3 regions of the Geodermatophilus sp. URMC 64 genome follow, and region 1 is predicted to be linked to each of the others. Evidence: predicted binding sites of a transcription regulator. Region 1 holds the regulator's gene; each other region holds the start of a gene.

What was found. The regulator LexA, encoded in region 1, represses DNA repair genes until DNA is damaged. The targets are predictions, from matches to a motif close to TCGAACANNTGTTCGA.
Region 2: the regulator LexA is predicted to act here: its motif matches at 2,667-2,682, upstream of ACWIYF_RS16325 (DUF6504 family protein).
Region 3: the regulator LexA is predicted to act here: its motif matches at 2,643-2,658, upstream of ACWIYF_RS12225 (DUF222 domain-containing protein).

The regions. Positions count from the first base shown of each region.
Region 1 is NZ_CP199955.1:1,496,968-1,503,592, forward strand. It holds gene ACWIYF_RS07435 (hypothetical protein) at 1-761, shown strand, start outside; gene lexA (transcriptional repressor LexA) at 781-1,569, opposite strand; gene ACWIYF_RS07445 (LysM peptidoglycan-binding domain-containing protein) at 1,790-2,356, shown strand; gene ACWIYF_RS07450 (hypothetical protein) at 2,486-3,277, shown strand; gene nrdR (transcriptional regulator NrdR) at 3,659-4,195, shown strand; gene ACWIYF_RS07460 (vitamin B12-dependent ribonucleotide reductase) at 4,289-6,625, shown strand, end outside.
Region 2 is NZ_CP199955.1:3,363,228-3,369,852, reverse strand. It holds gene ACWIYF_RS16340 (phytoene desaturase family protein) at 1-1,449, opposite strand, end outside; gene ACWIYF_RS16335 (GNAT family N-acetyltransferase) at 1,455-2,033, opposite strand; gene ACWIYF_RS16330 (YbaK/EbsC family protein) at 2,030-2,548, opposite strand; gene ACWIYF_RS16325 (DUF6504 family protein) at 2,789-3,118, shown strand; gene ACWIYF_RS16320 (SAV_6107 family HEPN domain-containing protein) at 3,118-3,606, shown strand; gene ACWIYF_RS16315 (DNA polymerase III subunit alpha) at 3,603-6,625, shown strand, end outside.
Region 3 is NZ_CP199955.1:2,484,652-2,491,276, forward strand. It holds gene ACWIYF_RS12210 (NtaA/DmoA family FMN-dependent monooxygenase) at 1-928, shown strand, start outside; gene ACWIYF_RS12215 (maleylpyruvate isomerase N-terminal domain-containing protein) at 925-1,587, opposite strand; gene ACWIYF_RS12220 (VOC family protein) at 1,660-2,499, opposite strand; gene ACWIYF_RS12225 (DUF222 domain-containing protein) at 2,675-3,904, shown strand; gene ACWIYF_RS12230 (alpha/beta fold hydrolase) at 4,006-4,860, shown strand; gene ACWIYF_RS12235 (selenium-binding family protein) at 4,851-6,275, opposite strand; gene ACWIYF_RS12240 (hypothetical protein) at 6,367-6,625, opposite strand, start outside.

The sequences.
Region 1 (6,625 bases):
CGGTCGACCCCTACGACCCTGAGGACCTCGCGGTCGGTGCCGACGGCACCGTGTGGCTGGCCGACATCGGGGACAACCGGGCCGACCGGCCCACGGTCGCGCTCCTCGCCCTGCGGCCCGACGGGTCGACCGGGGTGTTCCGCATGACCTACCCCGACGGGCCGCACGACGCCGAGTCGCTGCTGCTGGCGCCGGACGGGACGCCGTACCTGGTCACCAAGGAGATCCTCGGGGCCAGCGGCGTCTACCGGCCCACCGCCGCCCTGGCCGACGGCGGCACGGTGGCGCTGGAGAGGGTGGCCTCGGTCAACTTCACGCTCACCGGCACCGACGGCGGTCCCGTCGGCCGCGCCGGCCAGCTGATGGCCACCGGGGGAGCGGTGTCGCGTGACGGCACGCTGCTCGCGCTGCGCACGTACACCGACGCCTACGTCTGGCCGCTGTCCGGCTCCGACGTGGCCGGCGCCCTGGGTGCGGCGCCCGTGCGGATCGCGCTGCCCTCGGCTCCACAGGGGGAGGCGATCAGCTTCAGCGCCGACGACCGGCAGCTGGTGGTCGCCGGTGAGGGCCTCCCCGGCGACGTGACCCTCGTGCCGGCCACGGCGCAGCTGGCGCCGGTCGCCGCCGCCGCGCAGGGCTCGGCCGAGGCCGACCCCGCGTCAGGTCCGCCCGCGTTCACCGCGGGCCTCATCGCCGCCGCCGTGGCCACCGTGGTGGTCTGGCTGGGCGGTCTGCTGATCCGACGGCGCGGGACCGTCTGAGCCCCGCGCCGTCGTCGGCTCAGACCCGGCGCAGGACGGTGACGACCCGGCCGAGGATCGTCGCGTCGTCCCCGGGGATCGGCTCGTACGCCGGGTTGTGCGGCAGCAGCCACACGTGCCCGTCGCGGCGCTTGTAGGTCTTCACCGTCGCCTCGCCGTCGATCATGGCGGCGACGATCTCACCGTTCTCCGCGGTGGGCTGCTGCCGGACCACGACCCAGTCGCCGTCGCAGATCGCCGCCTCGACCATGGAGTCGCCGGCGACCTTGAGCATGAACAGCGTCCCCTCACCGACCAGCTCGCGGGGCAGCGGGAACACGTCCTCCACCGCCTGCTCGGCGAGAACCGGGCCGCCGGCCGCGATCCGGCCGACGAGCGGCACGTAGGTCGGCGCGGCGGTGCCGGTCTCCTCCGCCGCCGGGAGCGCGGCCGGGCCGTGCTCGCCGGGCAGGCGCACGTCGAGGGCGCGCGGCCGGTTGGGGTCGCGGCGCAGCCAGCCCTTCTTCTGCAGCACCGAGAGCTGGTGCGCCACGGACGACGCCGAGGACAGTCCCACGGCCTCGCCGATCTCGCGCACCGACGGCGGGTAGCCCCGCCGCTCGATCGAGTCGCGGATGACCTCGAGCACCCGCCGCTGCCGCTGCGTCAGGCCGTCGCCGGCCTCGCCCCGGTCCGGGAAGGACCGCACGGCGGCCGGTGCGTCGTCCGTCGTCGTGCCGGCCGTCTCCGCCGCACGGCGCCGGCCGGTCGTGCCGGCGCCGTCACCGGCCGTCCGGCGACCGCCGGACGTCCCCCTCGTGCCCGCCACGTCTCCTCCTCGCCGCCGGCCCCGTCGCCGGATCGCGCCGTCCGTCCGTCCTTGGTGGCAGACCGTAGCGCTGTCGAACGGAATTTTCAAACACACGTTCGAAGTCCCGACGCGTCGGGTCGCTTCTGTCGGGCCCCTCCGGTAGACATTCGCACGGACGTTCGATTCGAACAGGCGTTCGACCGTGACGGGATGTCGGGATCGGCGGGAGGAGAGGGTCGTGGCAAGCGTGCAGCAGGCAGTCCTGGACTTCGACGAGGCGGTGCAGGCGCCCTGGCGGCCCTCGCTCCGGTCCGTCACGGGTGATCGCCCGATGGAGGCCGCGCGGCCCGTGCGGGCGGAACGGTCGGTCCGGCCCGGCGAGCGGGTGGGCCGTTCGCCGTCCCCGCTCGCCCCGCCGGCCCGGCCGGCGTCCTCCGCGCCGTCCGGGCGGCCCTCGGTGACCGGGCGCCCGGTCCGGGGCGGCTGCGCCACGCCCTCACGCCCGTCCGCGGCTCCGCTGCGCCTGACCCGGCGTGCCCGCCGGCTGCTGGTCGTCCTCGGGCTGGCGGCGGCGGTCGGCCTCGGCTCCTGGGTCGGTCCGCTGGTCACCGGCGGCGCGGGGGACGACCTGCGTCTCGCGGGCGTGAGCACGGTGGTGGTCGAGCCGGGTGACACGCTGTGGTCGATCGCGGCCGCAGTGGCCGACGAGGGCGACGACGTGCGCGCGGTGGTCTACGAGATCCAGCAGCTCAACCGGCTCGAGGGTGCGGGTGTCGTCCCGGGTCAGGTCCTCCAGCTGCCGTGAGCGCAGGGTGTGGTCCCGGGTTCCGACTCGTCCCGCGAAGACTCCGACAACATCCGGGCGCTGACTTCGTCAACCCTCAGTACCCGTGCCTTCACGCTCCGTACTGGTCTCACCGCTTACCGTCGTCGCGTGTCAGGCGCCATGGAGAGTCGTGCAGCGGTGTTCACCAGTCAGCCGCAGAACGTCGAGGTGTACGCGGCGGGGGAGTGGCTGCCCGGGTCGCTCCTCGGCTGGCGGCACGACGCCGGCGGCGCCTGCCAGGTCTGGGTGCGCCTGACCATGGGTGGCGTCGAGGAGTCCACCTGGACCGACCTCGAGAGCCTGCGGCTGCCCGAGCCGCACCTCGCCGTCGCGCCGGAGCCCGCGGAGGCCCCGGCGGAGGACCCGGCGGCCACGCGGAGCTTGCGCCTCTCCGGAGTCTCCGCCACCGGGCCGGTCCGCCGCGGCCGGCCCGCGGCGCCCGGCGCGCGCCCGGCCCGGGAGGTTCGGGAGCTGCCCGCCGTCCGCGAGGACGCCGCCAGCCGCGCGGTGCACCCGGCCGGCCGGCGGCGCGCCGACTCGCGGGTCGTCGGCGAGACCGCCGAGTTCCCGGCGGTGGGGGTCCGGGCGGGGCGGCACCGGGCCCCGGCGTCGCCGTCCGGATCGGGCCGGCACCGCGCCGCCGACACCGGCGTCTGGCCCGCGGTGACCGACTCGCCGGTCGACGTCCGCACGCCCGCCGCCCGCGCTGCCGGGGCCTGGGGCGCCCGGTCGGACGACACCTGGCCCGGGGTGTCCGGCGCTTCCTGGAGTGAGCCCGGCGCGCCGTCGCTCGAGCCGGACCTGCTCACCCGGCCGATGCGGCTCGGTGGCGTCGGGCGGGGCGAGTCGGTGCCGCAACCGCGCAGCGCGCGCTGGGACGACACGCTCACCGGCGTCTGAGGCCGGCGGTCCGCCGGCCGTCGGATCGAGCCCTTCCCGGCCCCGCCGGACCGGGCGCGGTGTCGCGCAGCATGCCCCTCTACCGCATCACCGGCCAGCCGGCGGGCGCGTCGCGCGGCGTGTCGTGTGACGGCTGCGGCGAGTTGTTGCGGCAGGTCACGGGCGGGTCTCGGTGGAACACAACGCGCGTGCGTCCTCTTGCACATGTAGTGGGGCCCTGCCTAGGGTTCCCCTACATCTAGTAGTTGCAGAGCTGTGAGTCCGTCCACACGGCGCCCTCAGGTTCTCCCCCGGACGTCCACCGGATGTCCCCAGGAGGGTCCACAGGCGCCGCCGGCGGACAGGCTCTGCTAGCGAGGCTCCGGAAGGAGGTGGATCGCCGTGCGGTGCCCGTTCTGCCACAACCCCGACAGCCGGGTCATCGACTCCCGGGAGGCCGACGAGGGGGCGACCACCCGTCGCCGCCGCTCCTGCCCCGCCTGCGGGCGCCGGTTCACCACCGTCGAGGAGGCGGTGCTGGCCGTCGTCAAGCGCAGCGGGGTGAGCGAGCCGTTCAACCGCGCCAAGGTCGTCGCGGGGGTCCGGCGGGCCTGCCAGGGCCGTCCGGTGGACGAGGACCAGCTGGCCCAGCTGGCCCAGCAGGTCGAGGACGCCATCCGGGCCAGCGGCGCGGCAGAGGTGCCGAGCCACGAGGTCGGGTTGGCGATCCTGCGGCCGCTGCGGGAGCTGGACGAGGTGGCCTACCTCCGCTTCGCCAGCGTCTACCGGGCGTTCGACTCCCTCGAGGACTTCGAGAAGGAGATCACCGAGCTGCGGGCCCGGCACCTGCCGGGCGGCACCCCGCCGCTGCCGGGGATGCAGCCCGACGTCCCGCCGTCCCGCCGCCGGGGCGGCGGCCGTCCGTCCACCGGCACCTGAGAACTGTCAGCACCACCCGCTACACACCAGTCAGGGCACCACCGATCGCGGCGCTTCCCCAGCCGCAGCCGCACCAAGGGAGAGCTCCAACTCATGACCGAGACCGACGACCGCCTGACCCCCACCCGAGCACGTCGCGGGGGCAAGGCGCCAGCCCGGGGGAAGGGCCTGAAGGTCAAGCGGGTCTTCACGACCGCGGGCGTGCACCCGTACGACGAGGTGACGTGGGAGCGCCGCGACGTCGTCATGACGAACTGGCGTGACGGCTCGATCAACTTCGAGCAGCGCGGCGTCGAGTTCCCCGCCGAGTGGAGCATCAACGCGACCAACATCGTCACGACCAAGTACTTCCGCGGCGCCGTCGGCAGCCCGCAGCGCGAGAACAGCCTGCGCCAGCTCATCGACCGCGTCGTCCTCACCTACGGGGCGGCCGGCCGCGAGTACGGCTACTTCGCCACCGAGGGCGACGCCGAGATCTTCGAGCACGAGCTGACCTGGATGCTGCTGCACCAGTACTTCAGCTTCAACTCGCCCGTCTGGTTCAACGTCGGCACGAGCGCGCCGCAGCAGGTCAGCGCCTGCTTCATCCTCGCCGTCGACGACACGATGGACTCGATCCTGAACTGGTACCGGGAGGAGGGGCTGATCTTCAAGGGCGGCTCCGGCGCCGGCCTGAACCTCTCCCGCATCCGCTCCTCGAAGGAGCTGCTCTCCTCCGGCGGCACCGCGTCCGGCCCGGTCAGCTTCATGCGCGGCGCCGACGCCTCCGCCGGGACGATCAAGTCCGGTGGCGCCACCCGGCGCGCGGCCAAGATGGTCGTCCTCGACATCGACCACCCCGACATCGAGGAGTTCATCGAGACCAAGGCGCGCGAGGAGGACAAGATCCGCGCGCTGCGCGACGCCGGGTACGACATGGACCTCGGCGGCAAGGACATCACCAGCGTCCAGTACCAGAACGCCAACAACTCCGTCCGGGTCTCCGACGAGTTCATGCGGGCGGTCGAGGACGGCACCGAGTTCGGTCTCCGGGCGCGGCTCGACGGCTCGGTCATCCAGACCACCGACGCCAAGGCGCTGTTCCGCAAGGTCACCCAGGCGGCCTGGGAGTGCGCCGACCCGGGCATCCAGTACGACGACACGATCAACGACTGGCACACCAACCCTGAGACCGGCCGGATCAACGCGTCCAACCCGTGCTCGGAGTACATGAGCCTGGACAACAGCTCGTGCAACCTGGCGTCGTTGAACCTGATGAAGTTCCTCAAGGACGACGGCACGTTCGACTCGAGGAACTTCGTCAAGGCCGTCGAGCTGGTCATCACGGCGATGGACATCTCCATCTGCTTCGCCGACTTCCCGACCGAGCCGATCGGTGAGACGACGCGCGCCTACCGGCAGCTGGGCATCGGCTACGCCAACCTGGGCGCTCTGCTCATGGCGACCGGCCACGCGTACGACTCGCGCGGCGGGCAGACCCTCGCGGCGGCCATCACCTCGCTGATGACCGGTACCGCCTACCGCCGCTCGGCCGAGCTGGCCGGCATCGTCGGCCCGTACGACGGCTTCGCCCGCAACGCCGACGCCCACGCCCGGGTCATGCGCAAGCACGCCGCGGCCAACGACGCGATCCGCCCGGTGGGCGCCGACGACGCCGACGTGCTCAAGGCGGCGACCGCGCAGTGGCAGGAGTGTCTCGAGATCGGCGCCGACAACGGCTGGCGCAACGCCCAGGCCTCGGTCCTGGCCCCCACCGGGACCATCGGCTTCATGATGGACTGCGACACGACCGGTATCGAGCCGGACTTCTCGCTGGTCAAGTTCAAGAAGCTGGTCGGCGGCGGCTCGATGCAGATCGTCAACCAGACGGTGCCGCGCGCGCTCAAGAGCCTGGGCTACCAGGAGGAGCAGATCGAGGCGATCGTCGAGTACATCGCCGAGCACGGCCACGTCGTCAACGCCCCGAGCCTGCGCCCGGAGCACTACGAGGTGTTCGACTGCGCGATGGGCGAGCGGGCCATCTCCCCGATGGGCCACGTGCGGATGATGGCGGCCGTCCAGCCGTTCATCTCCGGCGCCATCAGCAAGACGGTGAACATGCCGGAGTCGGCGACCGTCGAGGACGTCGAGCACATCTACTTCCAGGGCTGGAAGCTCGGCCTCAAGGCGCTGGCGATCTACCGCGACAACTGCAAGGTCGGCCAGCCGCTCTCCGACGCCAAGGCGAAGAAGGCCGAGACCAAGGCCGAGGTCGAGGCGCCGGCCGCGCTGTCGCACCCGGTGCGCAAGCGGCTGCCGAAGAAGCGGACCAGCGTCACCACCTCGTTCAGCGTCGCCGGCGCCGAGGGCTACATGACCGCCGGCATGTACGAGGACGGCAGCCTCGGTGAGGTGTTCCTCAAGCTCGGCAAGCAGGGCTCGACCCTGGCC
Region 2 (6,625 bases), 1.9 Mb from region 1:
CACCCGGTGGCCGGCCAGCGCCGGCGTCGGCCGGAACGCGAACATGCTGGCCAGCCCCATCTCCACGTGCATCACGTTGCCACGGGGCAGTGACAGCTCCTGCTCCAGCCGCAGCGGGGTCTGCACGTAGCGGTCGAGCACCGAGGCGGCGAAGCCCGGCGCGAACCGGTCCACGGCCGCGATCAGCCGGTCGGCCTCGGCGTCGGCGAGGGCGTCCCAGTCGCCGCCGTCCTTCAGCTCGTACGGGTACCACTGACCCCACAGCGTGACCACGTGCCGTCCTTCCGGCGCGAGGGTGCGATCGGACGCGGAGAAGCACATCGCGAGCGGGACCGGGACGCGGGGCAGCCGGCCGGCCTGCCAGTCGCCGTGCGCGGCGGCCAGCTCGGCGCGGTCGGTGCACAGCAGCTGCAGGCCGCCCTGCGCCTCGGGGCCCGCGCCGGGGTAGGACGGCGGTGCGTCGGTGAGCGCGCGGACGACGAGGCCGAAGCCGTTGCCCAGCGGCGGCCGGGCGTCCGCGAGCGCAGGGGGAGCGGCGTCGCCGGCCAGCTCGCGGGTGGCCAGGACGTGGCAGGCCGCGACGACGGTGCCGGCCGCGATCCGCCGTCCGGACGCCGTCGCCACGCCGGTGACGCGACCGTCCTCTACCAGCAGCCGCGTGGCGGCGTCGCCCAGGGCGACCCGGCCGCCGTCGGCCTCGAGCCGGCGGCGCAGCGCCGCGGTGAGCGCGCCCGAGCCGCCCACCGGATGACCGGGCGGGACCGCGTGCAGGAGCGCCACCCAGCCGACCATCGCCGCCGTCCCCGGCTCGGACATCGCCGGGCCGGACTGCGCGCCGAACCAGGCCAGCGCCGCCTTCAGCCGCTCGCTGGTGAACCAGCGGTCGAGCAGCGCGTCGCCCGAGCCGAGGAAGTCGACGGCTAGCTCGCCGCCCGGCGTCCGGGGCCGGCCGTTGCGCGGGGCGCCGAGCGGCCAGAAGGCGCGCAGCAGGTTCCCCGCCGCGGGCCGGCCGCCGAACGCGGCGACCACGGCGCGGCTGCGCGGCGCCCAGACCTCGACGAAGCGCCGGTAGGCCGTGGCGTCGTCCGGACCGCAGGCGGCCGCGATCGAGGCGCAGGTGGCGTCGAGGTCTCTCCGGAAGACCAGGGGCGGGTCACCCGGCGCGAAGCCCCACGGGTCGCAGTCGACGTAGCGCAGCCCGTGCGCGGCCAGGTCGAGCTCCTCGACGATCCCGCTGTGCCGGATGATCACGTGCGCGCTGGAGCCGCGGTCGACCCGCACGCCCGGCCAGCGCTCCACCGTCGAGGCCGCGCCCCCGAGGACGGCGTCGCGCTCGAGGACCTCGACCGACAGGCCGGCGCGGGCCAGGTAGCAGGCCGCGACCAGCCCGTTGTGGCCCGAGCCGACGACGACGGCGTCGGCGACGTCGTCGGGGCGGCGGTCCGGCACGCGGGTCAGGCGTCGGGGGCCGGCGCGCGCAGCGGCAGCCGCGCGCCGAGGATGGCGAACGGCCGCGAGTCCCCGGGGAAGTGGTGGCCGCGGGCCAGGTCGACGAAGCCGTCGGCGTGGTAGAGCCGGAAGGCCTTGGTGTCGGCGTCGGGGGTGGACAGCAGTGCGGCCGGATGCGGCAGGCCGGCCACCAGGGCGTGCAGCAGCTGCCGGCCCAGCCCGCGGCTCTGGTGTTCGGGGTGGACGTGCAGCTCGCACACCTCGAAGGCGCCGGGCAGCCAGCGCTTCGCCGTCCGGCGGTCGAGCGCGGCGCGCACCTGGTCGTGCCACCACTGGCCGGGGGCGACCAGGTAGCCGTAGCCGAAGCCGACGAGCTGCTCGCCCTCCGGCGTCTCGGCGAACGCGCCGACGGCGCGGAAGCCCGGGCGCTCGGTGTGCTGCATCGCGTAGCCGTAGCGGCCGGCGACGACCGAGGGGTCGTAGCCCATGGCCAGCCCGTAGATGGCCAGGGCCTCGTGCATGTGCTCGCGGATCCACGAGACGGGCAGCTCGGTGACCCGTGCGGTGGGCCGGGTGCCGGTCATGGGCCGACCGCCTCCTCGACGTCGGGATCGAGCATGCCCCCGGCCACCTCCGCGGCCGTGCCGGCGGTGAGCCGGAGCAGCTCCTCGTAGGTGGTGGGGAAGACCGCCGAGGGATGCCCCGCCGAGGCCCACACGCGCTCGTAGCGGGCCAGCTCCACGTCGACCAGCGTGCCGATCGGCTCGGGGTGGCCGATGGGGGCCACCCCGCCGATGGGCTGCCCGGTGTGCTCCCGGACGAAGTCGGGCGAGGCCCGCCGGACGTGCGGGACGCCGAGCAGCCCGGCCACCTGCACCTCGTCGACGCGGTGCCCGCCGCTGGTGAGGACGAGCAGGGGCTCGCCGTCGACGTCGAACAGCAGGCTGTTGGCGATCGCGCCGACGGGGACGCCGAGCTGGGCCGCGGCCGCCGCGGCGGTGCGGGCGCTGCCCGGCAGCTCGCGCACCTGCCCGGCTGCTCCGGAGGCGGCGAGGAGCTCGGCGACCTCGGCGACCCGTGGGTGCGCGGGACGGGTCATGGGGGAATCCTGCCACCGGCCCCGCGGCCCGCGCGCCCCGATCCGGCGCGGTCGGCGGCGGGACACGGGCGGCGCACCACTTGACGGGCGCGGCCGCGTCAGGTCTACTTCTCCGTGTTCGAACATGCGTTCGATCAGCAGGCTTCGGACACAGCCGACACCCGCCGCTCTCGGGTCCTTCCCCGCCCGGGGCGGTGGGCCGGACGGCGTTGGCGGGAGAGCGAGACAGGGGAGTGTGCCATGAGCCGGGTGCTCGGCGGGCCGGCCGGTCGGGTCGGCGAGGAGGTGCAGGTCGAGCGCGGCCCGCTGGGTCCGGTGCAGTTCTGGCGCGGCGGGTCGCGCTACGTCGTGGGGGAGCTGCTCGACTCCTGGGTGGAGACCGCCCCCTGGTGGCAGCAGCACGCCGTGAGCTCCTCCGGCGGTGCCTCGGCCGAGCTGGTCGCCTCCCGGGAGGTGTGGCGGGTGGAGGCGGTGCGGGCCGGCCGGTCGCGGATGAGCTTCGCCGGCGTCTACGACCTGTCCTGGGACGCCGCCGGCAACCGCTGGTGGCTCGTGCGGGTGCACGACTGATGGGCGCCGCGCGAGTCATGCCCGCCGACCAGCTGCCGCTGCCGCCGCCTCTGCCCCCGGCGGCGGCCGCGCTCCTCGACCAGGCCCACCGCGCGCTGGCCGAGGCCGCGGGCTGCACCGACGACCCCCGGCGCCGGTACGCCACCGCCCACCTGGGTGCGCTGCGCGCAGCCGCCGCCGTGCTCGCCGCCCGCACCCGGCCCGAGGCCGGGCGGCGCCGGCCGCGCAGCGCGTGGGTGCTGCTCGGTCAGGTGGCGCCGGAGCTGGGGGAGTGGGCCACCTTCTTCGCCGCCGGTGCCGCCAAGCGGGCCGCGGCCGAGGCCGGCCTCTCCCGCGCGGTCACCGAGCGGGAGGCCGACGACCTGGTCCGCGACGTCCGGGCGTTCCTCACCGTCGTCGAGCACACCCTCGGCACCCTCTCTCCCGAGCCGGTCCGCACCGCCTCCACCCGCCCGCGGGTGGTCGGCGGGTCCGACCACCGAAGGTGAGCGCCGACCCCTTCGTCCACCTCCACGTCGCCTCGGGCTACTCGATGCGGTACGGCGCCAACCACCCCGCCGACCTCGTGGCCCGGGCCGCCGAGCACGGCATGACGGCGCTCGCGCTGACCGACCGCGACGGCCTCTACGGCGCGGTCAAGTTCGCGCTCGCCTGCCGCTCGGCCGGGGTGCGACCGATCTTCGGGGTGGACCTGGCGATGGCACCGGCCGTCGACTCCGCCGTCCCGCGCCCCCTGGCCCGGCCGCTGGGCGACGGATCGGGGGCGGCCCGGCTCGGCCGGCCCGCCGGGCGGCGGGTGCCCGCCCGGGGCGGCGCGAGCGTCGACCCGCGGCTGCCGCGGGTCACCTTCCTCGCCCGCGACGGCGAAGGCTGGCGCTCGCTGTGCCGGCTGACCAGCGCGACGCACCTGCGCGGCACGCGGGGCGAGCCGGTCAGCTCGCTGGCGCTCGCCGCCGAGCACGCGCCCGGCCTGGTCGCGCTGCTCGGCCCCGACTCCCCGGTCGGGCGGGCGCTGGCCGACGGCCGGGCCGACGACGCCGCCGCCGTGCTGGCCGCCTGGCGGTCGGTGTTCGGCCCCGGCCGGCTGGCGGTCGAGCTGGTCCACCACCGCGGCCGCGGCGACCGGGCCCGGGCGGCAGTCATGCTGCGCTTCGCCGCCGAGCAGCAGGTGCCGGTGGTGCTGACCAACGCCGTCCGCTACGTCGACGCCCTCGACGCGCCGACCGCCGACGTGCTCGACGCGTCCCGCCGGCTGGTCCCGCTCGACCTGCGGCACGTCGACCGGCGCACCGCCGAGGGCTACCTGAAGTCGGGCAAGGAGATGGCCGAGGTCGCCGAGGACCTCGTCGGCCCCGACCGCGACGCCGCGCTGCGGCTGCTCGAGGGCACCGCCCGGCTGGCCGAGCAGTGCGCCGTCGACGTCACCGCCGACCTCGGCATCGGCACGGTCCGCTATCCCGAGCTCGACGTCGTCACCACCGCCGCCGAGCGGGGGATGAGCCCGTCGCAGGTGCTGCGCGCCCGCTGCGAGGCCGGCCTCGGCCGCCGCGGGATGGCGCTGACCGAGCGGGTGCGCGTCCGGCTGGAGGAGGAGCTGGGCGTGATCGACTCCCTCGGCTACCCCTCCTACTTCCTCACCGTCGCCGACGTGGTCGACCTGATCAAGAGCCTGCGGGTCCGGGCGGCGGCGCGCGGCTCGGGCGCCGGCAGCCTGGTCACCTACCTGCTCGGCATCTCCGACGTCGACCCGATCCGCTACGGGCTGCTGATGGAGCGCTTCCTCTCCCCGCTGCGCCACCAGCTGCCCGACGTCGACATCGACGTGGAGTCCGCCCGGCGCATGGAGGTCTACGACGCGGTGCTCGAGCGTTTCGGCGCGCACCGGGTCAGCTGCATCTCGATGATGGACACCTACCGGGTGCGGCACGCGATCCGCGACGTCGGCGCCGCGCTGGGCATGCCGATCGCCGAGGTCGACGCCATCGCCAAGGCGTTCCCGCACATCCGGGCCAACCAGGTGCACGCCGCGCTGCGCGACCTGCCGGAGCTGCGGGCCAGCCGGATGGGCTCGAAGCGCGGCGGCGGCACCGGCGACCTCGACCTGATGTTCGACCTGGTCGCCCGGCTCGACGGGCTGCCCCGGCACATCGCCCTGCACCCGTGCGGGGTGCTGCTCTCCGACGCCACGCTGCTGGACCGCACGCCGGTGGAGAACAGCTTCCTCGGCTATCCGATGAGCCAGTTCGACAAGGACGACGTCGAGGAGCTCGGGCTGCTCAAGCTCGACCTGCTCGGCATCCGGATGCAGTCGGCGATCGCGCACGCGCTCGACGAGATCCAGCGGGTCGACGGCGAGACGGTGGACATCGACGCCATCCCGCGCGACGACCCGACGACGTTCGAGCTGATCCGCAGCACCCGCACGCTCGGCATGTTCCAGATCGAGTCGCCGGGGCAGCGCGAGCTGGTCGGCAAGTTCGGGCCGGAGACGTTCGAGGACATCGTCATCGACATCTCGCTGTTCCGGCCCGGGCCGGTGAAGAGCGACATGGTCACCCCGTTCCTCATGGCCCGGAACGGCTGGCGGGACGTGGTCTACCCGCACCCCGACCTCGAGTTCTGCCTCGAGCAGACCGCCGGCGTGGTCGTCTTCCACGAGCAGGTGCTGCAGATCGTGGCCCGGATGACCGGGGTGTCCCTGGCCGAGGCCGACGAGGTGCGCCGCGCGCTGGGGGAGAAGGACGCCCATCCGGAGGTCCGGGCCTGGTTCATGCCTGCCGTGCTCGAGGCCGGCTACCCGGTCGAGGTCGCCGAGCGGGTGTGGGAGGTGCTGGCCGCCTTCGGCTCGTTCGGCTTCTGCAAGGCGCACGCCGCGGCCTTCGCGCTGCCCACCTACCAGTCGGCCTGGCTCAAGGCGCACCACCCGGCGGCCTTCCTCGCCGGGGTGCTCACCCACGACCCCGGCATGTACCCGAAGCGGCTGATCCTCGACGACGCCCGCAACTTCGGCATCCGGGTGCTGGGCCTCGACGTCAACGCCTCGGCCGACACCTACCGGGTCGAGCGGCTCAGCGACGAGGAGGAGCCGGACGAGGCGGACGAGGGGCGCCGGCTGCGGCCGGAGTGGATGCCGGCGTCGATGCCCGACCCGTCCCGCTACGGCATCCGGCTGTCGCTGACCGACGTGAAGGGCATCTCCGCCGACGAGGTGGGCCGGATCGTCGACGGGCAGCCGTTCCGGTCGCTGGCCGACTTCTGGCAGCGGGCGTCGGTGTCCCGGCCGGTGGTGGAGCGGCTGGTGCTGGCCGGCGGGTTCGACTCCCTCTACGGCTTCGGGCTGCGCGACCGCGAGGCCGGCCGGCCGACCCGCCGCCGTCACCAGGTGAACCGGCGCGACCTGCTGCTGCAGATCGGCGAGCTCGACCGGTGGACCCGCAGCGGCGCCCGGGCCGGCGCCCGCGGCCAGCTCAGCCTGGACCTCATGGGCATGGACCTCATGGGGCTGGA
Region 3 (6,625 bases), 990 kb from region 1:
CCGGCGCGGCGGGTTCCTCCCGCAGGACCAGCGTTACGACCGGGCACGCACGTTCCTGCAGACGACGATGGAGCTGTTCGACTCCTGGCGCGGCGACGAGATCGTGGCCGACGCGTCGTCCGGGGTTTTCCTCGGCGATCCGGACGCCGGGCGCTTCGCGCACTCGGACGCCCATTTCGACATCTCGGGTCGCTTCGACGTGCCGCGCAGCCCGCAGGGCCGGCCGGTGATCTTCCAGGCGGGCGACTCGGAGGAGGGGCGGGAGTTCGCGGCGTCGTCGGCCGATGCCATCTTCAGCCGGCACTCCACCAAGGAGGCGGGCCAGGCGTTCTACGCCGACGTCAAGGGTCGGCTGCCGAAGTACGGACGACGGCGGGAGGACCTGCTGATCCTGCCCGCCGCGACGTTCGTCATCGGCGACACCGACGCCGAGGCCGCCGAGCTCGCGCACGAGGTGCGCCGGCAGCAGGTGTCCGGGCAGACGGCGCTGCGGTTCCTCGAGCAGGTGTGGAACCGCGACCTGTCCGCCTACGACCCGGACGGGCCGCTGCCCGACGTCGACCCGGCGGTGGGGGAGGACCACGTCGCGAAGGGGCGCGCGCAGGTGCGCATGTACCGCGACCCGCTGGCCACCGCGCGGCAGTGGCGTGAGCTCGCCGCGGAGAAGGGCTACTCGATCCGGGAGCTGATGATCGAGGTGCAGAGCCGGCAGTCGTTCATCGGCAGCCCGGCCACGGTGGCCGCGACCATCGACGACCTGGTGCAGTCCGACGCGGCCGACGGCTACATCCTCGTTCCGCACATCACACCCGGCGGGCTGGACCCGTTCGTCGACCGCGTCGTGCCCCTGCTGCAGGAGCGGGGCGTCTTCCGCGCCGACTACACGGGGACGACGCTGCGCGACCACCTGGGCGTGGGACCGGCCTAGACGATCAGCGGCAGGCGCGGGTCCGGGTGGTCGCGGCGTCCCGACGCGGCCCGGACCCACGCCTCGTCGTCGGTCAGGTCGGCGGGCCGGCCGGCCACCGTCCGGCGGGCCAGCAGTTCGTCGAGGATCCGCGCGGTGAGGGCGATGCCCTCGGGAGTGGCGACCGTCGGCCGGTCGAGCGCGTCGGTGACGTCGATGCCGTGGACGACGGCCTCCACGACGCGGGTCGGCACCCACTCCTCGAGGGTCATCAGCGCGAAGAAGCCGGAGCCGATGGTGGTGCGGTCGTGCTCGCGGATGCCGTCCAGGCTGCGGGCGAACGTGCTCTTCGTCTGCCGCACCAGGCTCTCGCGGGTCTGATCGGCGGCGTGCTTGACGGCGTAGTCGTAGACGACCGGGGCGACCTGGCTGCGGTCGGCGATGAAGAAGGACACCCGGTCCCGGCCGGGCTGGCCCTCCTGCACCGTGTTGAGCAGGTTGAGGGTGAGCCCGATCGAGATGTCGATGTGCCCGACGAGGTCGGACACCCGCCAGTGCGGGACGCCGCCCTCCGGGACCAGGTGCGTCTGCCGCGTCCAGTCCTCGTCGGTGAGCCCGTCCAGGACGGCGGACACCGCCGCCAGCTCGCGCTCCAGCAGGTCGGTCATGGGATCCGTCATCGGAGGGCCCCTTCCGCGCACGGGTGGGCCGGGACGCTCGTCGCCTCCTGTGCGGCTGTCAAGGGTGCCGGCTCACCAGTCGCCGTCCGGCGGGGTGAACTGGCTGACGGTGAACTCGGCCCCCTCGGGGTCGCGCAGCAGCGCGGTCTTGGTCCACAGGCTCTCGTCGGAGCGCAGCACGGTGGCGCCGAGGCGTTCGGCGGCGGCGGCGCTGTCGTCGCGGTCCTGGACCGTGAAGGTCACGTGCCACTGCGCCGGCTCGCCGGGCTCGACCACGAGCAGTCCGCCGATCACGTCGGCGAAGCCCGCCGGGGCGGAGGCCTGGCGCTCGTGGATCCCCGGATCGACGGTCGCCGCGAGGAGGTCGCCGTAGCCAGGCACCTGGATCATCGTCCCGGCGCCCTGCTCCATGTCGACGGCGACCCAGCCGAACAGCGGCGCGTAGAAGGCCATCGCCGCGTCGCGGTCGGGGGTGTGCAGGTCGCTGAAGTTCCACGTCGCGGGCGCGTTGGTGAGCTGCGCGCCGAGCCGCCGGCCCGCCTGCCACAACCGGAACCGGGCTCCGAAGGGATCCGCGCAACTCGCCCCCCGGCCGGCCGGTCCGGCGTCGGCAGGCGGGGCGAGGACAGTTCCGCCCCGCTCGGGGACGGCGGCCACCGTGGCATCGACGTCGTCCACGGCGACGTAGGTGTTCCACTGCGCCATCGAGCCGGCCCGCGCCGGGGCCAGCGCGGCGACGTCCCGGCCGTCCAGGGTGGCGATCAGGTACGAGCCCGGCGCGTCCGGTGGCATCGCGTCGGTCAGGGTCCATCCGAAGAGCCCGGCGTAGAACGCGCGACCGGCGTCGAGGTCGGGCAACTCGCAGTCGATCCAGCAGGTCACGCCGTGCGGGTAGGTCCGTTGCTGGGCCATGGTCACCTCCGGAGTGGTCGGCGGGGAGGCTAACGACGGGTGCCGACAGTCCGGGTCGCTCGACGCGGGCCCCCGACGGAATCTGTGGACAGCCGCTTGACCTGGGGGTTCAGGTCGTGCAAGTTGCCGTTCAGAGGTATTCTTCGTACGTCTGTTCGAGTGGCGAGGAGGTGTCGTGAACGGCGTGCTGACGGCGCTCGAGGAGCGGGCCTCCGACGACCTCCACGCACAGTCCTCGACGCAGCTGCTCGAGCGGACCCGCGGCCTGGTCGAGGTGATCAACCGGGCGCAGGCGGAGCTGGCGCGCACGGTGCGGACCGCGGACAGCAGGCAGGTGTTCGCCGGGGACGGGATGGCGACCGCGCAGTCGTGGCTGCGCGGGCACTGCCGGCTCTCGGGTGCCGCCGCCGCGCAGGTGGTGCGCAACGGCCGGGCGCTGGAGCAGCTGCCCGCGGTGGCCGCGGCGCACGCGGCCGGGGAGCTCACCGCCGATCAGGTGGCCGTGATCGCCAGGATCACCGGGCCGCGGGCGGCCGCGCTGATCGTGCAACGGGACGGCGACCTGGCCGGCATCGCCGGCGTGCTCGCCCGCTTCGCCGCCGGGCACAAGCACGAGGAGCTGGTGCGGCTGGTGCACACCCTGCTCGAGCGGCTCGACGAGGACGGCCCCGAGCCCGATCCGACCGAGGAGCGGTTCCTGTCCTTTGCCAAGCACGCCGACGGGTCGGGCACCGGCCGCTTCCACCTCGACGCCCTCGGCATGGAGAAGCTGCAGGCGGCGATCGAGTCGATCCTGCAGGCCCACCGGCCCGCCGGCGACGAGCGCACCCGGTCCCAGCAGCAGGCCGACGCCCTGGTCCAGCTCTGCGACATTCACCTCGGCTGTGGCACGCTGCCGCTGCTGCGCACCGTCAAGCCGCACGTCGCGGTCAAGATCGGTTCCGCCGACCTGGCCGACCCGGAAGTCGGCAGGGGTGCGGCGAGCCTGGGCTTCGGCGGGGTGGTCTCCGCCGCCCGGGCCCGGCAGGTCGCCTGCGACGCCGAGCTGCGCCGCTACCTGCGCACCGCCGAGGGTGAGCTGCTCGACCTGGGCCGGGCCCAGCGGCTGGTCACCCCGGGCCTGCGCACGGCGGTCGAACTCCGCGACGAGACCTGCGTGTTCGCCGGCTGCGGAGCGCCGCACCACTGGTGCGAGGTTCATCACGTGATCCACTGGCTCTTCGGCGGCGAGACCGACCTGGAGAACTCCGGGTTGCTGTGCGAGCGGCACCACACCCAGGTGCACCACGGCTTCCGGATCGAGCGAGATACCGCCGGCCGATGGCACACCTACCGCCCCGACGGCACCGAGATCCTGGTGATCCGGCCACCCGCCGACGACCCGAGGCTCGCCCGCGCCGGGTGAGTCCGCTGCGGTGTGAACAGCACGGCGCCCGAGCCGAACGCCCGACCTGAAGGGTGCATGCCGGCGCGGCCGTGCGCGGGCAACCTGAGCCGGACCCGGCGATGAGCGGCGCGCCGATCTCCGGTCCACCCTGCATGACGCACGAGACGGTCATCTCCGCGGACGGAACGTCCATCGCCTACGAGGTCTTCGGTTCCGGCCCACCTTTGATCACGGTGTGCGGGGCGACGTGCGACCGCGCCCTCATGCGTCCCACTGCGCAGGCGCTCGGTTCGCACTTCCGGACCGTGAACTACGACCGCCGAGGTCGCGGCGACAGCGGGGACACCTTTCCCTATGCGATCGATCGCGAGATCGAGGACATCGCCGCACTGATCGACGAGGTCGGCGGCTGGGCCCACCTCTACGGACACTCCTCGGGAGCCGGCCTGGTCCTCCATGCCGTCGCGGCTGGCGTGGCCGCGCGCGCGTTCGTCCTCCACGATCCGCCCTACTCGCCCGAGGACGAGACGGCGCAGGACGAGGCGCGACGCTACGGGCGTACCCTCCGCGACCTGCTCGGGGAGAACAGGAACGCGGAGGCGATCGAGACGTTCTGCCGCCTCACCGGGATGCCTGACGAGATGATCGACGAGATGCGGGCGACATCCCGATGGGCGGAGCTCACCGCGCTCGCGCCGACGCTGGCCTACGACTCAGCGGTGATGGGTGACATCGAGACCGGGGGCGAGGTCCCGGAAAGCCTCGCAGCCCGAGCGACACGGCCCGGCCTCGTCCTCGTCGGCGGCGACAGCCCGCCGTTCATGCGAGAGGTGAGCAGGCGACTGGCCGACCTGCTGCCCGACGGCCGTCACCGGGTCATCGAAGGTCATGGCCACGTCGTCCCGCCGCAGGTGCTCGCCGCCGTGCTCGCGGAGCACCTGCGCGGGGGCGAGGACCTCCTCGATCAGCGGTAGCAGTAGGAGTCGCTGGACGCGTCGCCACCCTGCAGGCGGGTCTGGTGCGGCCGCAGCCCGCGCCAGTCGTCGCCGGCCGGGAAGAAGCGCTCGTCGATGCTCAGCCCACCCGCCGAGGCGTCGGTGTCGATCTTCGCCATCCACGAGCCGACGCCGGCGGGGAAGAACTGGTCGTCCCAGGCGCCGTAGAGCGAGTTGGTGATGTAGATGCGGCGGCCGTCGCGGCTGACCTCGACCATCTGCGGGCCGCCGGCCAGCGGCTGGTCCGGCGCCGCCGGGTGCGCGGTCCGGCGCACGATGCCGCCGAGGTGCACCGAGCCGACCTCGCGCGGGTTCGCCGGGTCGGAGACGTCGTACTGCTTGAGCTCACCGGTGCCCCAGCACGAGACGTAGAGCATCTTGTCGTCGACCGAGAGATCGATGTCGGTGACCAGCGGCGGAACGGCGCCGAACGGCTTGAGCGCCGGCGGGAGGTCGTCGGGGTCCGCCGGCTCGGCGGGGATCGTGATGACCTTCTCGGCCTTCCACTCCTCGCCGTCGCGGAACCAGCGCCACACCGAGGCGGAGAGGTCCGCGGTGGAGACGACGACGCCGACGAAGCCCCACGTCGCCTCGGGGTCGTGCGACGGCCGAAGCTCCAGCACCATCTGGTGCTCGGTACCGAGGTCGACGGTCTGCTGGTGGCGGCCCTCGGCGAGGTCCCAGAAGTGGAGCGCGTGGCCGTACTTGCCGCCCAGCAGCAGCTCGGGCACCAGCCCGTTCTCGACCATCGCCGGCGTGCCCCACTCGCTGGAGATCAGCGTGTTCTGGTTGAGGTGCCACCAGGCGTCGTAGGCCAGGTACTGCGGCCCACGGTCGGTCTCCCAGGCCCGCAGGACCTCGAAGGTGTTGTGGTCCAGGAGCGCGATACCGCCAGGACCCTCGGCCCCGTCGGCGCCGCCCAGACAGGTGAGGAAGACGCCGTCGGGTCCGCAGTGCAGGGTGTGCGGCCGGGAGTAGCCGGCCTTCTCGGCCAGTTCCTTGGCCTCGATCATCTTGTGCAGGCGGGGTGAGCGCGGGTCCGGGTGGGTGTCGTAGACATGGATGTTGGAGCTGCGCAGCCCGGGCAGCAGCAGGTACCGGCGCTGCAGGCCGTCGGAGCCCATGTCGTGGCCCTCGTGCTTGAGTGCGCTGGAGCAGGCGTTCCAGCCGAAGTGGTGCAGCTCGTCGCCGATCGTGTGGTCCAGGTCGACCCAGCCCACGATCTGCCCGTACGTCGGTGACGCGGCATCCGTGTCGAGAACGGTCAGCGCGTCCGGCTTCTCGCCCGCGCGGTCGAACGCCACCACGTAGGCGAGCTGCTCGGTCGGCGCCGCGATCGCCTCGGAGGGGCTGCGGTAGAAGGTCGGGTCCATCTGGTGTGTCGACGCGGTCATCGCCGGCCACTCCTCGCCTGCTCGGGCTGGGTTTTCCCGACCAAGCTAGTGCGGAATCACCGCGGCCGTCCATGGCCGCGGAGCGCCGTTCTCAGCAGCCCGACGGGGCCTCGCGTACTCGCCCCTCGACCAGGCAGGTGACGCCGGCGACGTGCGAGCGCGCACCGTCGAGATGCGCCTGGACGTGCTCGAGCACCGAGCTCTCCCCGCGTGGCAGGGTGACCAGGATCGGCCGGTGCGCGCGGACGGCGGGGTGCGCGAACGCCTGTCCGACCAGGCGGGCGCCGATGTCGGCGGACAGCCCGGGGGCGTCGGCCCAGAAGTCGACGACGACCCGCTCCTGCTCCTCG